Regions from separate parts of the Pseudarthrobacter linnaei genome, predicted to be linked through region 2. Evidence: predicted binding sites of a transcription regulator. Region 2 holds the regulator's gene; the other holds the start of a gene.
What was found. Region 2 encodes LexA, which represses DNA repair genes until DNA is damaged. Its sites were predicted from a motif close to TCGAACANNTGTTCGA; they were not measured.
Positions count from the first base shown of each region.

Region 1: a site for LexA is predicted at 1,421-1,436, ahead of ACZYZ3_RS13790 (LexA family protein). Genes of this name have one in related genera too.

Region 1 covers NZ_JBVAYX010000016.1:1,030-4,437, forward strand. Annotated here, with positions in the region: gene ACZYZ3_RS13785 (hypothetical protein) at 1-274, shown strand, start outside; gene ACZYZ3_RS13790 (LexA family protein) at 1,451-1,882, shown strand; gene ACZYZ3_RS13795 (Y-family DNA polymerase) at 1,930-3,228, shown strand; gene ACZYZ3_RS13800 (hypothetical protein) at 3,310-3,408, shown strand, end outside.
Region 2 covers NZ_JBVAYX010000019.1:34,619-38,026, reverse strand. Annotated here, with positions in the region: gene ACZYZ3_RS14955 (histidinol-phosphate transaminase) at 1-245, opposite strand, end outside; gene ACZYZ3_RS14950 (LysM peptidoglycan-binding domain-containing protein) at 302-754, opposite strand; gene lexA (transcriptional repressor LexA) at 1,113-1,862, shown strand; gene ACZYZ3_RS14940 (hypothetical protein) at 2,023-2,427, shown strand; gene ACZYZ3_RS14935 (ATP-dependent DNA helicase) at 2,744-3,408, opposite strand, start outside.

The DNA of each region.
Region 1 (3,408 bases), on a different contig from region 2:
GGTCACCGCCCGGATCTCGGCCGAGGGCCGGCTCCCCCGTGGCCACTCGGAGAACAGGGGTGAACGGTCCATGGCCCGGTGGCTCTCCGAGCGGCGGCGCGAAGCAGCCGAAGGCACCCTTGACCCGGCCTACCGCGACGGACTCGCACGGGTTCCGGCATGGGCCGACAACCACAGGGCAGCTGCGGACGAAGCCAGGTGGCACCACCGTCTCGCCCAGCTCGTGGATTTCCGGCAGGAGGGCAACGACTGGGCCACGCCACCACGACTATGACTCAGTACGGGAACACACCCTCGGGGTGTGGATCCACGCCCAGCGGTACAAACGGCGCCGCGGGGACCTCGACCCCGTGAAGGTCAAGCTCCTGGACAATGCTGCTCCGGGATGGCAGACGGGGCGAACCCGTGGCCGCCCTCCCCGCCGGTAAACGTGACATCGCGCCTCCCCCGTCGGCCAGCGGTCATGACGTCACAACTGCTAGTAGACTCAGATCGGCTCTCCAGTCCCCCCAGCTTGGAGAGCCGGGAGCCTCCGCGTTTGAGTCCTGGACTCGCGCGGAGGCTTTTCCTAATACGTCCTCCAACTACCGCGCTTCTGCCAGCGGCGATCAAACCGGACGCGACCCCGGAGAGGGCGTCGATGACCGAGCCGGGTTCCGTCAGGCGGCCGGCACGACGCCCCGGACTCCCCCGCTCGGGCGGCCGGGAAGCGGCGCGACGCGTTCAGGGACCGGGTGTGGAGTCGGCTGAGGACGTCCGGCAGGGGCTTCCAGCTCGGCGAGCGGGAGTTCGCGGTGGATAAGGTAATCGCACGCTGCCGGTCCGGTCATCCTCAGATCCGGGCACCGTCGTCCACGGTTTTCAATGCGGACATTGGCTGCGCGTAAACCGGCTCTGAACGCCCTGCCACCCACGGGTGCAACCCCTTCGAGCCCGCACCAGCTCAGGTACAAGCCATACAGTTCCTCCACGCTGAGGCCATCCCCGCCAGGATCTGCGGCGACGCACTCGTTGAGGAAATCTTCCAGTGGTGTCTTCGTCATCGTGGCCTCCTGCATCCTGGCGGCGTAGCCGCTCAAATGAAACAGCAACAGCATGAATGTGAAGCATGACCAGCCCAGAAACGGACGTAGAACACTAAGAATCTAGGAGCACTCTTTTCCCCCGTCAACCAGATTTTCCGGGGCGAGCCCGGTGGACCATAGGTGCCTTGGTTGTCACGCGGCGTGGCGCGCGCAGGCCGTCGAGGAGCGTGAAGCAGAGCCGCAGCGAGGGTCCCACCAGGTTGTGCCCACTGGGGTCAGGCGGAGCCCTCCGCACAGCTCAGGGCTGTCCCCGTTGGCGTACAACCCGTCCCCTCTTTGGATCGCCCAAACCTTCGATAGTTCCTTTGTCGTGGCCACGATGTAGGGTTAATGAATCGAACATATATTCGAATAAAAGGTGTGTTGTGGGCGTTGTTGTTGGTCCCCGTGTGATAGATGCGGGTGCATCGTTGTTGTCGGTGCTGATCTCTCCGGTCGCCGTTGCGGCCGGGTATCCCTCGCCGGCGCAGGACTACTTTGATGGCCGGATCGACCTGAACGAGCACCTGATCAAGGACATCACCAGCACCTACGTCGTGCGGGTGTCCGGGGACTCGATGGCCGGCGCCGGCATCAGCGACGGTGACGAACTGATCGTCAACCGTGCCCTGGAACCGGTGGACGGGGCCGTGGTCGTTGCCGTCCTCGACGGAGAGTTGACCATCAAACGGCTGCGGATCACGGGCACCGGCGTCGTGCTGCAGGCAGAGAACCCGGCCTACCCGGATATCCGGGTGCCGTCGTTATCGGATCTGGTCATCTGGGGCGTCGCGACGCGGTGCCTGCACCATGTTTAAGGAGCGCTATTGCGTTAAACGGGAACGTTGCCGGCAAAGGGTCCGCCATGTCTAAGCCGGCTCTCATGCGGCATATGCCGCAGATCGCGCACGTTGATGTGAACTGCTTCTACGCCTCAGCCGAGCGGGCATTCGCCCCGTCCCTGGAGTGCCGGCCCGTCATCGTCCTCTCGAACAACGATGGCTGTGCCGTCACCCGCTCCCCTGAGGCCAAGGCCCTCGGCATCGCCATGGGTGAGCCGTGGTTCAAACTCGCCCCGCGCGCCAAGGAATGGGGCCTCGTTGCTCTCTCGAGTAACTACGAGCTGTACGGCGACATCAGCGCCCGCGTGATGGAACTCCTTGGCCGGTACTCCGCCTGGCTCGAGGTCTACAGCATCGACGAGGCGTTCCTCGGCGTCAAAGGCACCCCGGAGGAACTCCTGGCCCTGGGCCGGGACATGAAGGCCACCGTCCGGCGCAACGTCGGCGTTCCGGTCTGCGTCGGGATCGCCCCCACGAAGACCCTGGCGAAGCTGGCCAACAAATGGGCCAAAAACAACCCGGACTTCGACGGGGTCTGCCACTGGGACTCCGTCCCCGCCGCCGACAGGGAATCGCTGATGCGCCGCCTGTCCGTTATCGAGATCTGGGGTGTCGCCACCCGGCTGACCAAACGCCTCAACGCCCTGGGCATCCACTCCATTCTTGACCTGTCCCGGGCCGATCCGGTCATGATCCGGGACCGGTTCTCGGTCGTCATGATGCGCACCGTCCTGGAACTCCAGGGAACCCCCTGCATCCCCATGGAAGAAGAACGCATCGGCCGGGACCAGCTCATCTTCTCCCGCTCCTTCGCCACCCCCATCACCACCGCCGCCGGGATCCGGCAGGTCATGAGCGTCTACGGCCAGCAGGCCTCCGCGCGGCTGGCCAAACACGGACTCCAGGCCAAAGTTCTCACCGCGTTCGCCGGCACCTCACACTTCAATCCGAAAGACACCTCCTACCCCTCCGTCTGCGCGCCGCTGCCGATGCCGACCGCGGATCCGGTGATCCTGACCAGGGCCGCCCACGCCCTTCTCCCCCGCATCTGCGAGGGCATCCGGTACGCCAGGGCCGGGATCATGGTCACCGACCTGAGGCCCAGCGGCAATCAGGCGCCCCTGTCCCTGTTCGAAAACCCGCACGAGGAACGCCACGTCGGCACACTTCTGGAAGACATCACCCGCCGGTACGGGCGCGGATCCATCGGACTGGGCCACGGCGGCATCCGGGGCGGGCCGGACTGGACCATGAAACGGGACATGCTCTCCCCCCGCTACACCACCCACTGGGACGAACTCCCCCTCGTCAAAGCCGCCTAACCCCAAACGCACCCTCACCCGCACCCGCACCCACACCCGCACCCGCACCCGCACGACCGCACCACGAAAGAACGCACGCCCATGACCACCATCGAAGCCCCCACCCAGACCAACGAGCTACAGGTCCGGACGGACCCGGCAGGTATACCACTCGCCATCCGCCACGACGGACGGATCTGG
Region 2 (3,408 bases):
CCCAGGTATTCCGCGAGTGCTTCGCGCAGTTCGGTGAATTCGCGGTCCGGATAGCGGTTCAGGCCAGCCGCGGCAATCGTGACGGCCTCGGAGATGGCGGCGCGCACGTCAGCCGGGACACCATGGGTGTTCTCATTGACGTTCAGCAGGATGGGGACGTCCAGCTGCGGCGCGCCGTACGGCGTCAGGCCTCGCAGGTTAGTCCGGAGGGGAAGTCGGTTCAGGCGCTCTAGCTGGTCAGTCACTTCACCAGTTTAAGTGAGATTGCGGCAGGCACTGAAACCGTGACGGGTCGAGCGGGCTACTTGGACGGGATAAAGAGCGCCTGGCCGGGAACGACGCGGGCGGCTTCGAGGTTGTTCAGCTGGATGATATCGGTGACGACGTCGCGGGGGTCCCGCTCCGGTGCCATGGATTCGGCGATGGCCCAAAGCGACTCACCGGGCTGCACCGTAACGGTCACAGTGGGGGTCAGCGACAGCCCGGCTGCAGACTCCGCCGCCTTGGCCGGGGCGTTGAGGAAGCCGCTGAGGGTGAGGATGAGCGCGGCCAACAGGATCAGCGGCACCCCGATGAAGACAAAGCGCCCCCGCCGGGTGAGCCGCAACGGCGCCTGCTTGACCCGCTGCTTGCCGGCAGCGCCCTCCCTGCCCACGGCGCCCTGCTGTCCGGCGGACGTACCGCCGTCGGCCCGGCCGTAGTCGCCGAATGTGTCGCGGCCGAAAGTGTCGTGAAATGCGCTTGATGCTGACATGAACTGAGCCCTCCTGGACCATACTGTGCCGCCGGCGTGTTCCTCGTACTTGCCGCCAACCGGCCTAACCTTCGAACAAAGAACCGAACGTCATGCTGTGCCCCAACCGTGCTCTACCCGGAAACTGCGAATGACTAGAACACATATTCGAACCTTGCCTGTTCTGTTTTAGCACTTATTAACGAACAATGTCGAGACTCGCTAGAACAAATGTTTGATAAAGCCCTGTGGCTGGCCTACGTTTGAGTCAAAGAACAACCACTTCTGCAGTTGATCAGCAGGGTCTGACATTTCAGGCCGGAGGTTCCCGGCAGCCGCAGCCACGGCGGCCGGGCGGAACGGAAAGGCGTTGGCGAACATGGCAGCACAAGCCACTGGCGGCAGGGCCACCCAGCGGGGCCCGCAGGCGGCTCGGCCGCCCAAAAGCCTTACCGTCCGGCAAAGGAAGATCCTGGAAACCATCCAGCGCTCCGTCACGGACAACGGCTATCCGCCCTCCATGCGCGAGATCGGCGACACCGTCGGCCTGGCAAGCCTTTCCAGCGTCACCCACCAGCTCTCGCAGCTGGAAAAACTTGGCTATCTGCGGCGCGACCCCAAGCGTCCCCGCGCCATGGAGGTGCTGATGCCGCTGACCCTCGACGAGGGAACCACGAAGATGTCGGGGGCTGAGAAGTCCGGCGGCCTGCGCACGGTCGGCGGTTTGTCCGTGTCCGAGCTGGCCAGCGCCACCGACACCGCCATGGTGCCGCTGGTGGGCCGCATCGCCGCCGGCGGGCCGATCCTGGCCGACCAGGTCGTCGAGGACGTGATGCCGCTGCCCCGCCAGCTCGTGGGCCACGGCGAGCTCTTTATGCTCAAGGTCGCGGGGGACTCGATGATCGACGCCGCCATCTGCGACGGTGACTGGGTCGTGGTACGCCAGCAGGGCGACGCCGTCAACGGTGACATCGTCGCCGCGCTGCTGGACGACGAGGCGACGGTCAAGACGTTCCGTCAGCGCGACGGCCACACCTGGCTGCTGCCGCAAAACACCCAGTATGAGCCCATCCTCGGCGATCACGCCGTCATCATGGGCAAAGTCGTCTCGGTGCTGCGCTCCCTCTAGGACCGGCGGGGCCCCGCCGGCTTGGCTGCGGTAGCTTTCTTGGAGGCCGCTCCATCGACGGGTGCCGGGCTGTCGCCGGGCATGGCCCTCGCGCCGGTTCCGCCGGTTCCGCCGCCCCCTGCCGCCCTCTGCCGCCCCCTGTCGGGCAAGGTTCAGATGAGTGCTTGGCGCAGCGGGCAAAGGAACCGTGGCCAACGGGATGCTGGAGTGCCCGTACTTCACATCAGGTTCCATGATGCAGGCTTCGGTGCCCCGTGGTCCGGGAATGAGCGCCGCGGACAATGCCATAGGGTTCGGCCTCGTCGGCGGCCGCCCGTTGATGACGGTTCAGATCCCGTGTGCGTCCTACGCCGTCCGGGTCAGCATTGCCGGTCAAACGATCACGCCGGATCCGGGGACACTGGAGAGCGTTCTGGGCACGTGCAACTTCCCCTGGGACCATGAACAGGCACGGATGGAACGGTACCTTCGGGCTCCACTTCAGATCGCGCGGCGGGAAAGTGGCATCGTGCTGCACAACCAGGAGTGGGGAGTCACCCTCCACACCCCTGATGAGGCCACCTGATGGGCAGTCGCTTGTCCATACGCGTCAGCAGCCCAGTCGGCCAGGCATTTCCGCAAACAGCCCTCTGGCCGCTCAGGGTTCGCCGGAAAGGGCAGCCACCACGGGAGTCCACGCAGATCGAGGGCGCCTTCGGGCCAGTCGTCCACGGGCCCGGCTCCCGCGCCAGTCGTAGGTCCGTGACTGTGATGGCGTCCCGCGGCGAAACGTCGAGGAGGAGCGCTCAGTCACAATCGTCGGCTGAGGCTCCGCGCGTACACAGCCGCGTCGTTTGGCGGGGCACTGACTAACCACCGGGGTCCTTCGCGTGCCCTCCGGACTACGTGGCGGGCTGCCCGGATTCCTTCGCGAGCCGCGCCAGGGCCGCGAGGGCGACCGCGGGGTCCGTGGTGGGCCAGAACGGCGGCAGGGCGGCGCGGAGGAATCCGCCGTACCGCTCGGTGGAGAGCCGTGAGTCCAGCACTGCCACTACTCCCCTGTCCGTCGTCGTGCGGATCAGGCGACCGGCGCCCTGGGCCAACCGGATGGCGGCGTGGGTCGCGGACACGCTCATGAAGCCGTTGCCGCCGGCCTGGGCCACCGCCCGGGACCGTGCCGTCATCAGCGGATCGTCGGGCCGCGGGAACGGGATCCGGTCGATCACGACGAGACGGCACGACGTCCCCGGCACGTCGACACCCTGCCACAGCGACATGGTGCCGAAGAGGCAGGTGTCGGGTTCGTCCGCGAACTGTTTTACGAGCGCGGTCATGGTCGAATCCCCCTGGCAGAGGATGCTCATGTCCAGCCGCGGCCGCAGGGCCTCAGCGGCGTCCTCGGCGGCGCGCCGGGATGAGAACAGGCACAGTGCCCCGCCGTCGGAGGCCCGGATCAGCTTTTCGAGCTCGTCAAGGGCCTCCGGGGACGTGCCGCGGCCGGGTTTGGGCAGGTGTTTGGCCACATAGAGGATCCCCTGTTTCGGGTACTCGAAGGGCGAGCCGACGT